2 regions of the Serratia surfactantfaciens genome follow, and region 1 is predicted to be linked to the other one. Evidence: predicted binding sites of a transcription regulator. Region 1 holds the regulator's gene; the other holds the start of a gene.
What was found. The regulator CRP, encoded in region 1, controls carbon source genes, mostly activating them, when cyclic AMP is high. The targets are predictions, from matches to a motif close to ATGTGANNNNNNTCACAT.
Positions count from the first base shown of each region.

Region 1 (7,959 bases):
GCGCCGAAAGGCCCGCCGGCTCGGCGACTTTCTGCGGCGGCCGGGCGGGGAAATCAAGCACCAGCCGCTCCCGGTCCTGCGCATCGCGCTTGACGAACAGCTCGCCGCCGGCCGAACGGAAACGAATATCCTGCAGCGCCGGGTTAACCGCGCTGAACATCACATGCGCCGCCGCCAGCGTGCCGTGGCCGCAAAGATCGACCTCGCGTTCCGGGGTAAACCAGCGAATGGCGGTCATGTCGCCATCATCCCAGACAAAGCTGGTTTCCGGCAGACCGATCTCGTTGGCGATCGCCTGCAGCCGCTCCGTCGGCAGCGGTTGCGTCAGCAGACAGACCCCGGCCGGGTTGCCGCGCAGCCCTTCGCCGGTAAAGGCGACCACGTGATAATAGTTTTCCGCCATCGTTCGCTCCTTAATGCCAGATCAGTAACACACAGGCTGCAGTCAACAACCCCATGGAAACGTTGAAGATAACCCAGGCTTTTTTGCTGTGCAGCAGGCGGCCGATCACGGTGCCGAACGCCAGCCAGATAATGCCGGCGACGATGTTCACCGCCAAAATGCCCAGCGCAATCGCCGCAATGGAACCGTTATACCTGTCGCCCGCCAGGCTGAAACTCGCCACTGCGCCCAACGCCATCAGCCAGGCTTTCGGGTTGAGGAACTGCAGCAGCCAGCCCTGATAAAGCCGCACCGGCTGCGGCGGCGCCACCTCGGTTTCCAGCTTTTCATAGGCGGCGGTGGCCACTTTCCACGCCAGCCACAGCAGGTACAGGCTGCCGAGGATTTTCAGGATCAGGTGCAGCGACGGATAGACCAGGATCAGGCTGCCGACGCCGAAGGCCACCAACAGCAAAATGCTTTGCATGCCGAGCATGATGCCGATCATCAGCCCCAGCGATCGCATAAAGCCAAAGTTCGCGCCGGAGGTGGTCAGCAGCAGGTTATTGGGGCCGGGCGTGATGGCGGCCACCCACAGGAAGCCCAGCATCGACAGGAATAAACTCGGTTCCATGGCACGGGTGCTCCTCACCCAAGGCGCTTTTTTGCAGTATCATTGTTAGTTATTGGTATTGAAGCTAACAGTGCGTCTGGGATCTCACAATAGTCGCCAACAACATTTTTACTCAACCTATGCATGACGTCTTTCGCCCCCTGACCGGGGCCAGTAACCCGCACCTGCAAACGCTGTTGCCGCGGCTGGTGCGCCGCCGCGTGTTATTGAAACCGCATTGGCAACGGCTGGAATTGCCCGACGGCGATTTCGTCGATCTCGCCTGGAGCGAGGATCCGGCGCAGGCGCGCGACAAACCGCGCGCGGTGCTGTTTCATGGCCTGGAAGGCAGCTTCTACAGCCCCTACGCGCACGGCCTGCTCAACGCCTGGCGCGAGCGCGGCTGGCTCGGCGTGGTGATGCACTTTCGCGGCTGCAGCGGCGTGCCCAACCGCAAGCAGCGCATCTACCACTCCGGTGAAACCGAAGACGCGCGCTTCTTCCTGCGCTGGCTGCGCGACAGCTACGGCGAGGTGCCGACCGCGGCAGTAGGCGTTTCGCTCGGCGGCAACATGCTGGCCTGCTATCTGGCGCAGCAAGGCGCCGACAGCCTGCTGCAGGCGGCGGTGGTGGTCTCGGCGCCGCTGATGCTGGAGCCCTGCGCCTATCGCATGGAGCAAGGCTTCTCTCGCGTTTATCAGCGCTACCTGCTGGGACAGTTGAAACAAAACGCCACCCGTAAGTTGTTGCACTACCCGGACACCCTGCCGCTCAAGCTGTCACAGCTTAACGGCCTGCGGCGCATCCGCGAATTCGACGACGCCATCACCTCGCGCATTCACGGCTTCAGCGACGCTATCGACTATTATCGCCGCTGCAGCGCTCTGCCGCTGTTGCCGGCTGTCCAGACGCCGCTGCTGATCATCCATGCGAAGGACGATCCCTTCATGACCCATGAGGTGATCCCCGACGTCGCCGGCCTGCCGCGCAATATCGAATACCAGTTGACCGAGTACGGCGGCCACGTCGGCTTCGTCGGCGGCACGCTGAAAAAACCGCACATGTGGCTGGAGCATCGCATTCCGGCCTGGCTTTCCCCTTATCTGGACATCCCGACGTGATCATTCCCTGGCAAGAGCTGACAACCGATACCCTGAATAGCCTGATCGAATCCTTTGTACTGCGCGAAGGCACCGATTATGGCGAGCACGAGCGCTCGCTGGAGCAGAAGGTGGAGGACGTGCGCCGCCAGCTGAAAAACGGCGACGTGGTGCTGGTGTGGTCGGAACTGCACGAGAGCGTCAACATCATGCCGCGCGGCCAGTTCCGCGCCGGGCAGGAAGAAATTTAGTGGCGTTCGGTTCTATGACTGACGGAAAAAATCAGGTAACAATGGGGCATTGCAAACCAGCGCGCACCATTTTTTCCTGACATAGAGAGCGTCAACAAGAGCCACAATAATCCCCTGACGCCGGCGCATTCAACACGGAGTGACAACCACCATGTCTGCCAAACATCCCGTTATCGCGGTGACCGGTTCCAGCGGCGCCGGCACCACCACCACCAGCGTGGCGTTCCGCAAAATCTTCCAGCAGCTCAACATTCGCGCCGCCGAGCTGGAGGGCGACAGTTTCCACCGCTACACCCGGCCGGAGATGGACGCGGCGATCCGCAAGGCGCGCGATCTGGGCAGACACATCAGCTATTTCGGCCCCGAGGCCAACGACTTCGGCCTGCTGCAACAAAGCTTTATCGACTACGGCAAGAACGGCACCGGCCGTTCGCGCAAGTATCTGCATACCTACGACGAAGCGGTGCCATACAATCAGGTGCCGGGCACCTTCACCCCGTGGGAGCCACTGCCGGCGCCGACCGACGTGCTGTTCTACGAGGGGCTGCACGGCGGCGTAGTCACCGAGCACCATGACGTGGCCAAACATGTCGATCTGCTGGTCGGCGTGGTGCCGATCGTCAACCTGGAATGGATCCAGAAGCTGATCCGCGATACCGGCGAGCGCGGCCACTCCCGCGAAGCGGTAATGGATTCGGTGGTGCGTTCGATGGAAGACTACATCAACTACATCACGCCGCAGTTCTCGCGCACCCACATCAACTTCCAGCGCGTTCCGACGGTGGACACCTCCAACCCGTTCGCTGCCAAGGCCATTCCGTCACTGGATGAAAGCTTCGTGGTGATCCACTTCCGCGGGCTGGATCAGATAGACTTCCCCTATTTGCTGGCGATGCTGCAAGGATCGTTTATTTCGCACATCAATACGCTGGTGGTGCCGGGCGGCAAGATGGGGTTGGCGATGGAGCTGATCATGGCGCCGCTGGTGCAGCGGCTGCTGGAAGGCAAGAAGATCGAATAAGCGCGTTGAGCGCGGCGGCTGGCCGCGCTCCGTCTCGATTACGCCGGCTGGCGGATCTCGAAGCTGTGGGTCACCGTGGCGGCTTTGTTGAGCATCAGCGCCACCGAGCAGTATTTCTCCGCCGACAGGTTCACCGCTCGCTCTACGATCTTGTCGGTCAGATCCTGACCGGTGACGATGAAGTGCAGGTTGATATGGGTGAACAGCCGCGGGGCTTCTTCGCGGCGCTCGGAGGTCAGCTTCACCTCGCAATCGCGCACGTCATTGCGCCCTTTTTGCAGGATGGACACCACGTCGATCGCGCTGCAGCCGCCTACCGACATCAGCACCATCTCCATCGGGCTGGGCGCTTTATCGCCGGCGTTGCCGTCCATCAGTACCTGATGGCCGGAGGCCGATTCACCCAAAAACGTTAACCCTTCCACCCATTTAACTCTTGCCTGCATTCTGGTCACTCCGGTTGATTTCTTAAAATCAGAGTACGCTTTCGCATAGAAACAGGCAACGTAACCTGATGCTAATCATGCTGAAGCGAGACAACACGAGACACCCGCCTTACTCTGTGCTACAAACAGAGCCGCAATAAATCTTTCCGGGACACTGCATTTCAGGGAAACGCCCAGAGAAAGGCTCCTTTACCGGTATGTTAACAGAATGTAGCTTGCAGCGCTTACGGCAAGTTAATATGCTAGAGCGACAGCGTATTTTTATGACACGCCTCAAAACTTGCCGGTAGCCCTCGCTCATAACAGCGGCTACAGGCGGGTTTTACAGGGAACTCTGACCCCTGTGACACAAGGCAGCGATAACAACAGAGGATAACAGCGAATGGTTCTCGGCAAACCGCAAACAGACCCTACTCTCGAATGGTTCCTGTCTCATTGCCATATCCACAAATATCCATCGAAGAGTACGCTGATTCACCAAGGTGAAAAGGCCGAAACGCTTTACTACATCGTGAAAGGCTCCGTCGCGGTGCTGATCAAGGATGAAGAAGGTAAAGAGATGATCTTGTCCTACCTCAACCAGGGGGATTTCATCGGCGAGCTCGGATTGTTCGAAGAGGGCCAGGAGCGCAGCGCCTGGGTTCGCGCGAAAACCGCCTGTGAAGTGGCCGAAATTTCCTACAAGAAATTCCGCCAGCTGATCCAGGTGAACCCGGACATCCTGATGCGTCTGTCCGCCCAAATGGCGAGCCGCCTGCAGGTCACTTCCGAAAAAGTGGGCAACCTCGCCTTCCTGGACGTTACCGGCCGCATCGCGCAAACCTTGCTGAATCTGGCGAAGCAACCCGACGCCATGACTCACCCGGACGGCATGCAGATCAAAATCACCCGTCAGGAAATCGGCCAGATCGTCGGCTGCTCGCGCGAAACCGTTGGCCGTATTCTGAAAATGCTGGAAGACCAAAACCTGATTTCCGCCCACGGCAAAACCATTGTCGTCTACGGCACCCGTTAATCCCTGAAAAAACGGCGCAATCTGCGCCGTTTTTTATCTGCTCGCTGCCATGTGGCGTCGTCTGATCTACCACCCGGAAGTCAATTACGCACTGCGACAAACGCTGGTGTTGTGCCTGCCGGTGCTGTTCGGCCTGCTGATCGGCCAGCTGCAGCTCGGCCTGATGTTCTCTCTGGTGCCCGCCTGCTGCAATATCGCCGGTCTCGACACGCCGCATAAGCGCTTCTTTAAACGGCTGATCGTCGGCGGTGCGCTGTTCGCCCTCAGCAGCCTGCTGCTGCAACAGGCCCTGCTGTGGCATCTGCCGCTGCCGGCGCTGATGCTGGGTCTGGCGCTGTTGCTCGGCGTCACCGGCGAAATCAGCCCGCTGCACGCCCGGCTGTTGCCGGCGGCGCTGGTGGCCGCCATCTTCGCTCTCAGCATGGCTGGCACGGTACCAATCTGGCAGGCGCCGTTGTTGTACGTCATCGGCACCGCCTGGTACGGCTTATTCACCTGGTTCTGGTTCAAACTGTGGAAAGAGCAGCCGATGCGCGAGACGTTGAGCCAGCTTTATCTGGAACTGGCGGACTACTTCGAAGCCAAGTATTCGCTGCTGACCCAACACACCGACCCGCAAACCGCGCTGCCGCCGCTGCTGGTGCGCCAGCAAAAGGTGATGGATCTGATCAGCCTACTGTACCAACAGCTTAATTTCCTGCCGCACGCCAACAACCTCGATCAAAAGCGCCTGCAGCGCGCCTTTCAGGTGGCGATGGACCTGCAGGAGCACATCACCGTCAGCCTGCATCTGCCGGAAGAAGTGCAGAAGCTGATGGAGCAGAGCCAGGCCGAAGCGATCATTCGCCGCAACGCCCAGGTGATCGCCGGCCGGCTGCGCGTGGTGGCGCACGATATTCTCTACCATCAACATTCGAAGCGCTTTTCCATGACGCACGAGCTGGCGGCGCTGGAAAAAATGGCGGCGCAGCATCCCGACAACCCGGTCGGCCAGTTTTGCTACTACCATTTCAGCCGCATCGCCCGCCTGCTGCGCACCCAGCACCCGCTGTACCGCCGCGATTTGATGCCCAGCCAGCACCGCCTGCCGTTTTGGCCGGCGTTGGCCAGCTACCTGTCGTTCAAATCCACCGCCCTGCGCAACGCCGCGCGGCTGGGGGTAACGCTGGCGGTCGGCAGCAGCCTGGGGGCGGTATTCAACCTGCCGAAGCCTTACTGGATCCTGCTCACTATCATGCTGGTGAGTCAAAACGGCTATAACGCCACCCGGGTGCGCATTCAGCACCGTGCGCTGGGCACGATCGCCGGACTGTTGCTGGCGGCGGGTCTGCTGCAGCTGCAGTTGCCGGAAGGGGAAACGCTGAGCATCATGCTGGTGATCACGCTGCTGGCCTACCTGGTTTCGCGCAAGAATTACGGGCTATCGGTGATCGGCTTTACGGTCACGGCGGTTTACACCCTGCAGCTGCTGGCGCTGAACGGCTCGCATTTTCTGGTGCCGCGCCTGATCGATACGCTGATCGGCTGCGTGCTGGCGTTCGGCGGCACCATTTGGCTGTGGCCGCAGTGGCAAAGCGGGCTGCTGCGCAAAAATGCCCATCAGGCGCTGGAGAACGATCAGGCCGCGCTGCGGCTGATGCTGAAGCAACCCGAGCCGGACGCCGCCTCGCTGGCCTACGCCCGCATGCAGGTCAACCAGGCGCACAATGCGCTGTTCACAGCGCTCAATCAGGCGATGCAGGAACCGGGATTCGCCTCGAACTATCTGGCTGACATGCGGCTGTGGGTCACTCACAGCCAGTTCATCGTCGAGCACCTGAACGCCATGACCATTCTGGCGCGCGAGCACTACATGCTGACGCCGAAGCTGGCGGAAGAGTATCTGCAAACCTGTGAAATCGCGCTGCAAAGCTGCCAGCAGCGGCTGGAATACGATGGCCCGAGCAGCGACAACAGCGGCATCATGCAGCCGCCGGACTTGCATCCGGACATGCCCGTCACCGAGATGGAGCGCCATCTGCGGCGCATCCTGTCGCACCTGAGCGTGATGCATACCATTTCGTCGCTGGCCTGGCGCCAGCGCCCGCACCACGGCATCTGGCTCAAACGCAAACTGCGCGATCAATAAGGGCGCGGCATGCCGCGCCCCGTTATTCGCCGCACGGGCTTCAGGCGTTGATCACGTCCTGCACCGCCAGCTCGAACAGCGCCATGCCGGCTTCGATATCCTGCAGCTCCACCACCAGCGACGGCGCGAAACGAATCACGTTCGGCCCGGCGTTGAGGATCATCAGCCCACGCACAGCGGCGGCGGTGAGGAAGTCACGCGCTCTGCCGTGATAATGCGGCGTCAGTTCGGCGCCAATCAGCAACCCCATACCGCGAATGGCGGTGAAAATACCGTATTTATCGCCGATATTCTGTAAAGCCTGCACATACAGCGCATGGCGCTGCTCAATGCCGCTCAACACCTCCGGCGTATTGATCACATCCAGCGCCGCCTCCGCCACCGCGCAGGCCAGCGGGTTGCCGCCGTAGGTAGTGCCGTGAGTGCCCACCTGCATCACCGACGCGATCTCTTCGGTGGTCAGCATGGCGCTGACCGGGAAACCGCCGCCCAGCGCCTTGGCGGTGGTGAGAATGTCCGGCGTCACGCCATAATGCATGTAGGCGAACAGCTTGCCGCTGCGCCCCATGCCGCTCTGCACTTCGTCGAACACCAGCAGCGCCTGATGTTGGTCGCACAGCTCGCGCACGCCTTTGAGGAAGCCGGCGTCGACCGGCGTAATGCCGCCCTCACCCTGAATCGGCTCCATCACCACCGCGCAGGTATGGTCGTCCATCACCGCTTTCACCGCCGCCAGATCGTTAAACGGCACGTGCACAATGTCGGCCGGCTTCGGCCCGAACCCGTCGGAGTATTTAGCCTGCCCGCCCACCGAAACGGTGAACAGCGTGCGGCCGTGAAACGCGTTATAGAAGGCGATGATTTTGGTTTTGTATGGGCTGTGGCGAGTGATGGCGTAATGGCGCGCCAGCTTGAACGCCGCCTCGTTGGCCTCCGCGCCAGAGTTGGCGAAGAACACCCGATCGGCAAAGGTGGCGTCGATCAGTTTACTCGCCAGACGCAG
Region 1 covers NZ_CP016948.1:4,097,702-4,105,660, forward strand. Annotated here, with positions in the region: gene ATE40_RS19235 (PhzF family phenazine biosynthesis protein) at 1-403, opposite strand, end outside; gene ATE40_RS19240 (LysE family translocator) at 414-1,016, opposite strand; gene ATE40_RS19245 (hydrolase) at 1,136-2,116, shown strand; gene ATE40_RS19250 (YheU family protein) at 2,113-2,346, shown strand; gene ATE40_RS19255 (phosphoribulokinase) at 2,498-3,367, shown strand; gene ATE40_RS19260 (OsmC family protein) at 3,406-3,813, opposite strand; gene crp (cAMP-activated global transcriptional regulator CRP) at 4,196-4,828, shown strand; gene ATE40_RS19270 (YccS/YhfK family putative transporter) at 4,878-6,956, shown strand; gene argD (bifunctional acetylornithine/succinyldiaminopimelate transaminase) at 6,997-7,959, opposite strand, start outside.

Region 2 (7,959 bases), 390 kb from region 1:
GTCAAAGCCATAGCGCTTGATCAGCACCGCGCCGCTCTCTTCCATCGCCCCTTTCACCACGCGGCGGATCGCCGGGTCAAGAATGGCGTCGCGAATGGTTTGCAACCCAGCCAGCTGGCCGAGATAGGCGGTGATGGCGTGACCGGTGTTGAGGGTGAACAGCTTGCGCTCGACGAAAGCCATCAGGTTATCGGTCAGCTCCATGCCGGCGATCGCCGGAGGCTGGCCTTTAAACTGCGTCTGGTCGACGATCCATTCGCTAAAGGTTTCCACTGTGACTTCCAGCGGATCGCTGCTGTCCGCCGGCGGCACGATGCGGTCGACCGCCGAATCGACGAAGCCGACGTGCTGCTCAACCCATGCTTGCTCGTCCTGCGGCAGCGCGGCAAACACGTGCTGCTTCAGCTGGCTGGTGCCGCGCACCATGTTCTCACAGGCGATGATGTTCAGCGGCTGCGCATTGCCCTGCTGATGGCGCAACACCAACCCTTTGGCGATCGTGCCGGCGATTTTGGCGAGAATTTGCGGGCCCACGGCGGTGGTCACCAGATCCGCCTCGGCGATCAGCGCTACCGCGGCTTCGCTGCCGCTGTTGACGGCGCTGACGTTGTTGACGCTCTCTACGCGCTCTTGTTCGCCCACCACGTGCACCTGGTAGCTTTTACGGCTGTTCAGCAGATCCAGCACCGTTTGATTGACGTCGGCGAAGGTCAGCTCAACGCCCGCGTCCGCCAGCAGCTTGCCGATAAAACCGCGGCCGATGTTCCCTGCGCCAAAATGTAATGCTTTCATAACTCTACCTTCTTAATGTCGAAGGGTGCAGCAAGCTGCACCCTTTAAAATGATTCTGTTATCCGGCTTTTTTGCCGCCGAGCAGGTCCAGCACTTCCTGGACGCTGGTGGTATTAGCCAGCCGCTCGATCACGCTCTCGTCATCCAGCGCGTTGGTCAGGCTGGTGATCACCTGGATATGCTCGTTGTTGCGCGCGGCAATGCCGATCACCAGGCGCGCCACTTCGTCCTCTTCATCGCCGAAGCGCACGCCCTGCGGGTATTGGCAGAACACCACGCCGGTACGCAGCACCCGGTCTTTAGCCTCGATGGTGCCGTGCGGCACGGCGATCGACTCGCCCAGGTAGGTGGACGTGAGCTTTTCGCGCTCCAGCATCGCCGGCACGTATTCCGGCTCAACGTAGCCGCCCTTCACCAGCTGCTCGCCGGCGAAACGGATCGCCTGCTCTTTGTCGCTGGCCTGCAGGTTGAGGAACACGTTGCTCTCGCTTAGCTTGAACAGCCCCTGTTCGCCGGCCTCTGCAGCCGCGTGCGCGCCGCTCTGCGGGGCCGCTGCGGCAGCGGTATTCACCGCCAGCAAACGCTCGACCAGATCGCCATACAGCTTGCTGTCGAGGAAGTTGGTCAGTGAAATGTGCTGGGCCTGCGGCGCATGGCGCATCGCGCGTTCTGTCAGATCGCGGTGGGTGATCACCAGGTCCACATCGTCCGGCAGACTGTTGATGGCGCTGTTGGTCACCGAGATGTTCTTCAGCCCGGCGTCGGCCACTTTCTTGCGCAGCACCCCGGCGCCCATGGCGCTGGAGCCCATGCCCGCATCGCAGGCGACGATGATTTTGCGCACGGTGCTCAGATCGCCATCGACCGCCGCCGGCGCTGCCGCGCCGCCCTTGGACTGCGATTTCATCTCTTGCACGCGACGGGTCGCGGCTTCCAGATCGTCATCCTCTTTCACCTTGGAGGTTTTCAGCAGGAAAGCGGACACCACGAAGGAGACGGCAAAGGCTGCGAACACCGCTGCAATGTTGGCGAAATAGGCGCCTTTCGGGGTCATCGCCAGCACCGCCAGAATCGACCCAGGGGAAGCCGGAGACACCAGGCCACCGTTCAGCATCGTCAGGGTAAAGACGCCGGTCATGCCGCCCAGGATCACCGCCAGCAGCAGACGTGGGTTCATCAGCACGTACGGGAAGTAGATTTCGTGGATGCCGCCCAGGAAGTGAATGATCGCTGCACCGCCGGCGGATTGCTTGGCGCTGCCGCGGCCGAAGAACATGTAGGCCATCAGCACGCCCATGCCCGGGCCTGGGTTGGCTTCAATCAGGAAGAACACCGACTTGCCGGCTTCCGTGGCCTGCTGAATGCCCAGCGGCGAGAAGATGCCGTGGTTGATGGCGTTGTTCAGGAACAGGATTTTCGCCGGTTCAACGAAGATGGACGCCAACGGCAGCAGGTTGTTCGTCACCATCACGTGCACACCCGCCGCCAGCAGTTTGGAGAGCACCTCCACCAGCGGCCCGATGCCCAGGAAGGCCAGGATCGCCAGCAACATGCCGATGATGCCGGCGGAGAAGTTGTTCACCAGCATTTCAAAGCCGCTTTTGATCTTGCCGTCCACCCAGCGGTCGAAGTGCTTGATAGCCCAGCCGCCCAGCGGGCCGGCGATCATCGCGCCGAGGAACATCGGCATGTCGGCGCCGACGATGACGCCCATGGTGGTGATGGCGCCGACTACGCCGCCGCGATCGCCGCCTACCAGTCGCCCGCCGGTGTAGCCGATCAGCAACGGCAGCAGGTAGGTGATCATCGGGCCGACCAGCTTGGCTAAGGTTTCATTCGGCAGCCAGCCGGTTGGAATGAACAGTGCGGTGATAATCCCCCAGGCGATAAAGGCGCCGATGTTGGGCATCACCATGTTGCTCAGGAAGCGGCCAAAGTTTTGCACTTTAACCTTGATGTCTGGTGAAAACATAAAACACACCCCTATTGTTACGCGCTGACAATAGAGCGCGTGATTATTGTTGTGACGATCCAGCCGTGTTGCCGCTGTATGCGAAACGGACTCTATCACGCTGTTTTTGTCACGCGAACTTCACGAATTTTTTGTGATACAAATCACATATAACACCCCAACAAACCACCACTTATAGTGATGCCGATCACAATTATGGCGTGTAAGAAAAGCACAGTGAGAAAGAAATCGCCTTAAAACCCGCAATAAAGTGATGCGCATCACATTTTTAACTTGGTGTTTTGTTTTTAAATTGTGACAAACATCACAATTTATTTTTGACCGCCGCGCCCGATAACAACGCGCTGTTTGATCTTCCCTGTGAGCACTCATCCCGCCGGGAACTAGCGAAGTGATGAGTGAAAGAAAACTACATTGCCTAATGAATGGATTAATTGAAGTGTAGTACAGAAGCCTGCGCAATAAGCCAGCAAGTTATTGGAAACGCTGAGGGGGGAAATAAAACAGGCCGGCAATGCCGGCCTGTCTCTCGTGCGCGGGGGCGTTATTGCGTCACGCTTTGAATGGTTTTCTGCGCGTTCACCAGGTTCTGCTGTTTAGCCACCAGATTCGACATCATGGTGTTGTATTGCGCCACCTGTTGCGCGGTGCGGAACTGCACGCCGTTGTTGTTAAAGCTGACCTGATTGCCCTGGCTCTGCAGGAAATCGCCAACCTGCACCAGATCCTGCACGAAGCTGGCGGTGGTCGGGATCGCCGGCATCAGGGCGTTGGCCGGCGCGGTGACGATCTTGTCATAGGCCTGGTTGTACACCGCCTTCAGATCGTCGGGCTGCTTCAGCGCCGCACGGGCGGTATCCGCCTGCGATTTGGCGGACTGGATCTGCTGGCCCAGCAGGTTCAATGCTCCGACCGATTGCTGCAGCGCGTCGCGTTTGTTCAGGTAGTCCTGCGCGGTGCGGATCTGGTTAATCTGGTCCAGCGCCGGCGTCAGGCTGGCGCCGACCGATTTGGACAACTGCTGGGAAAAACCGACCAAAATCGCGTAATCGCCGGCATAGTTGCCGAACTTCTGTTTCTGGTCTTCGCTCAGCGTGGGGATGTTCGCCCCGCTGCGCATCACGGTATTCTGTAAGTAATCAATGAATGCTTTGCGCTGTTCCGGCTCTTTATCGCCGCAGGCGGTCAATTGCATGACCACCAACAATGCCAATACCGGTGCCAACCAACGCGCGAAAACTCTGCTCTGGATCCCTACCGCCATGTGACATAACTCCTGTTATAAACCTGCTTTTTCATTGGACTCCGCCCCTTTTTCTGCACTCCGTGCGCCTATAAGAATAGATCAACTGGCGGCGTTCCGATACGCGATTCCGCTTGCGGTGAACATTGTCTGGTTAAAAACGGCGTACTGCGTGTACCACGTACGCATGGTACACTTTTCCAACGTTTATCGCCGGGCCAACTTGCTCATGTCCTCTTATCAACCGCCGTTGACCATCACCCCCTCCATTCTGCATCTGGCGACAGACGTAGGGGCAGCGTTGGCCCATTTGACAATGCAAGCGGAACAAGAGCATGCGTTGCAGCTAAGGCGCATCAATCGGATCCGCACCATTCAAGGTTCGTTGGCGATCGAAGGCAATACCCTGAGCGAAGAGCAGATCACCGCTATCATCGCAGGTAAACGCGTCATCGCCCCTCCGCGAGACGTTCAGGAAGCGATGAATGCCATCCATTGCTATACCAACCTGAATCATTGGCATCCCGAAAATGAACGCCATCTGCTTGCCGCACATGGGATGCTGATGAACAGCTTGCTACCTGATGCCGGCCGCTATCGTCAGAGCGGCGTCGGCGTGATGAACGGCAACGTCGTGATCCATATGGCTCCCCCGGCGGAACGCGTACCGTTGCTGATCCGCCAACTGCTCATCTGGCTGCAACAAACCGATCTGCCACCGCTGATCGGCAGCTGCGTATTTCACTATGAATTCGAATTCATCCACCCGTTTGCCGATGGAAACGGCCGCATGGGACGGTTGTGGCAAACGCTGATTTTGTCACGCTGGGATCCGTTGTTCGCCAACGTGCCGGTTGAGAGCCTGGTGCATGATAACCAGTCCGGATATTACCAAGCGCTGAATGCCAGCAACCAAAAAACCGATTGTTCACCCTTCGTTGAATTCATGCTGGAAATGATTCTAAAAGCGCTTGAGCTGAGTATTACCCCCCAAGTCACCCCCCAAGTCACCCCCCAAGTCGCTGACTTGCTGGCGACGCTGCAAGGTGAGATGTCGCGAGAAGCACTCCAGAATGTTCTACAGTTGCAGGATCGAAAATCTTTCCGCGAACGCTATCTCCAACCGGCCTTGAATGCCGGTTGGATTGAAATGACGCTACCGGATAAGCCCAAGAGCCGTTTACAACGCTATCGCTTGACCGCAGCCGGTATCAAACAGTTACGCCAGCCATAAAAAAGGCGCCCGCAGGCGCCTTTTCACAGCACAGAGCCGTTTACTGCAGTACGGAGATATCCGCCACCTGCAGGAACAGTTCTCGCAGTTTGCTCAGCAGCGTCAGACGATTCACGCGCACTTCCGCATCGTCCGCCATTACCATCACGTTGTCGAAGAACGCATCCACCGGCTCACGCAGCGCAGCCAGTTCCACCAGCGCTTCCTGGTAGTTGCCCGCCGCGAAGTACGGCTGCAGCTTGTCGCGCAGCACCACCAGGTGGGTCGCCAACTGGATCTCCGCCGCGTCCTTCAGCACCGAGGCGCGCACGCTGTCGTTCAGCGTTTCGGTAGATTTGGCCAGGATGTTGGAGACGCGTTTGTTGGCCGCAGCCAACGCCGCCGCTTCGTCCAGCGTGCGGAAGTGGGATACCGCCTTGACGCGTGCGTCGAAGTCGGCCGGCTTGGTCGGACGGCGCGCCAGCACCGCCTGAATGGTATCGACCGCGTGGCCTTCTTCCTGATACCAGGCGCGGAAGCGGCCCAGCATGAATTCCACCACCTCATCGACCACTTTGGCGTTGGTCAGCTTGCTGCCGTACAGGCGCACGGCCTCTTCGGTCAGAGTCTGCAGATCCAGCGGCAGGTTTTTCTCGACGATGATGCGCAGCACGCCCAGCGCGGCGCGGCGCAGCGCGAACGGGTCTTTATCGCCTTTCGGATGCTGCCCGATGCCGAAGATGCCGGCCAGGGTGTCCATCTTGTCGGCGATCGCCAGTGAACAAGCCACCAGCGACTGCGGCAGCGCATCACCGGCGTAGCGCGGCTGATACTGCTCGTTCAGCGCAACGGCGACGTCTTCCGCCTCACCGTCGTGGCGCGCGTAGTGCATGCCCATCACGCCCTGGGTGTCGGTGAATTCGAACACCATGTTGGTCATCAGGTCGCACTTCGACAGCAGGCCCGCACGGGTGGCGTGGTTGACGTCGGCGCCGATCTGGCCGGCAACCCAGCCCGCCAGCGCCTGAATGCGATCGGTCTTGTCGCGCAGGGTGCCCAACTGCTGTTGGAACAGCACGGTTTCCAGGCGCGGCAGATTGTCTTCCAGACGTTTCTTGCGGTCGGTGTTGAAGAAGAACTCGGCGTCGGCCAGACGCGGACGCACCACCTTCTCGTTACCGGAGATGATCTGCTGCGGGTCTTTCGACTCGATGTTGGCCACGAAGATAAAGTTCGGCAGCAGTTTGCCCGCGGCGTCGTACACCGGGAAATACTTCTGATCGCCCTTCATGGTGTACACCAGCGCTTCCGCCGGCACCGCCAGGAATTTCTCTTCGAATTTGGCGGTCAGCACCACCGGCCATTCCACCAGCGAGGCCACTTCTTCCAGCAGGCTGTCGCTCAGATCGGCCTTGCCGCCAATCTTCTGCGCCGCCAGCTCGGCGTCGCGCTTGATGAGCGCTTTACGCGCTTCATAGTCGGCGACCACTTTGCCACGCTCCAGCAAGATCTGCGGGTATTGGTCGGCGTTGTCGAGGGTAAACTCGGCTTCGCCCATGAAGCGGTGGCCGCGCACGGTACGCGCAGAGTCGATGCCCAGCACGGTGCCCGGGATCAGATCGGCGCCCAGCAGCATCGTGACGGTGTGCACCGGACGCACGAACTGCACGTCAGAATCGCCCCAGCGCATCAGTTTCGGGATCGGCAGCTTGCCGAGCGCGGTGCTGACCATGCCGGCCAGCAGTTGCTGCGCCGACTGGCCTTTGACGTGGGCGCGGTACATCAACCACTCGCCCTTGTCGGTCACCAGGCGTTCAGCCTGATCGACGGTGATGCCGCAGCCGCGCGCCCAGCCTTCGGCCGCTTTGCTCGGTTTGCCTTCGGCGTCGAACGCTTGAGCGATCGCCGGGCCGCGTTTTTCAATTTCGCGATCGGCCTGCGCCGCGCTCAGGTTGGCCACTTTCAGCGCCAGGCGGCGCGGTGCGGCGAACCAGCTCACTTCACCGTGTTCCAGGCCGGCGTTATCCAGCTCGGCAGTGAAGTTGGCGGCGAAAGATTCCGCCAGGGAACGAAGAGCCTTCGGCGGCAGCTCTTCCGTGCCGATTTCCACCAGGAAAGTCTGTTGAGTCATGGCTGCCTCTTAGTTCTCGTTCTTCTTGTTGCACATCGGGAAGCCCAGCGCTTCGCGGGAAGCGTAGTAGGCTTCGGCAACGGCTTTGGTCAGCGTGCGGATGCGCAGAATGTAGCGTTGACGCTCGGTCACCGAAATCGCCTTGCGCGCGTCCAGCAGGTTGAAGGTATGACCCGCCTTCAGGATGCGTTCGTAGGCCGGCAGCGGCAGCGGTTTTTCCAGCGCCAGCAGCGACTGGGCCTCTTTCTCGTACTGCTCGAAGCAGGAGAACAGGAAGTCGACGTCGGCGTATTCGAAGTTGTAGGTGGACTGCTCCACTTCGTTCTGGTGGAACACGTCGCCGTAGGTGGTGACGCCCAGCGGGCCGTTGCTCCACACCAGATCATACACGCTGTCCACGCCCTGGATGTACATCGCCAGACGCTCCAGACCGTAGGTGATCTCGCCGGTTACCGGCTTGCACTCCAGGCCGCCGACCTGCTGGAAGTAGGTGAACTGCGTCACTTCCATGCCGTTCAGCCACACTTCCCAACCCAGGCCCCAGGCGCCGAGCGTCGGGTTTTCCCAGTTGTCTTCCACGAAGCGGATGTCGTGGATGGTCGGATCCA
Region 2 covers NZ_CP016948.1:4,492,314-4,500,272, reverse strand. Annotated here, with positions in the region: gene ATE40_RS21040 (mannitol-1-phosphate 5-dehydrogenase) at 1-792, opposite strand, end outside; gene ATE40_RS21035 (PTS mannitol transporter subunit IICBA) at 851-2,764, opposite strand; gene ATE40_RS21030 (DUF3053 domain-containing protein) at 3,309-4,028, opposite strand; gene ATE40_RS21025 (Fic family protein) at 4,180-5,241, shown strand; gene glyS (glycine--tRNA ligase subunit beta) at 5,282-7,351, opposite strand; gene glyQ (glycine--tRNA ligase subunit alpha) at 7,361-7,959, opposite strand, start outside.
Region 2: the regulator CRP is predicted to act here: its motif matches at 3,013-3,030, upstream of ATE40_RS21035 (PTS mannitol transporter subunit IICBA).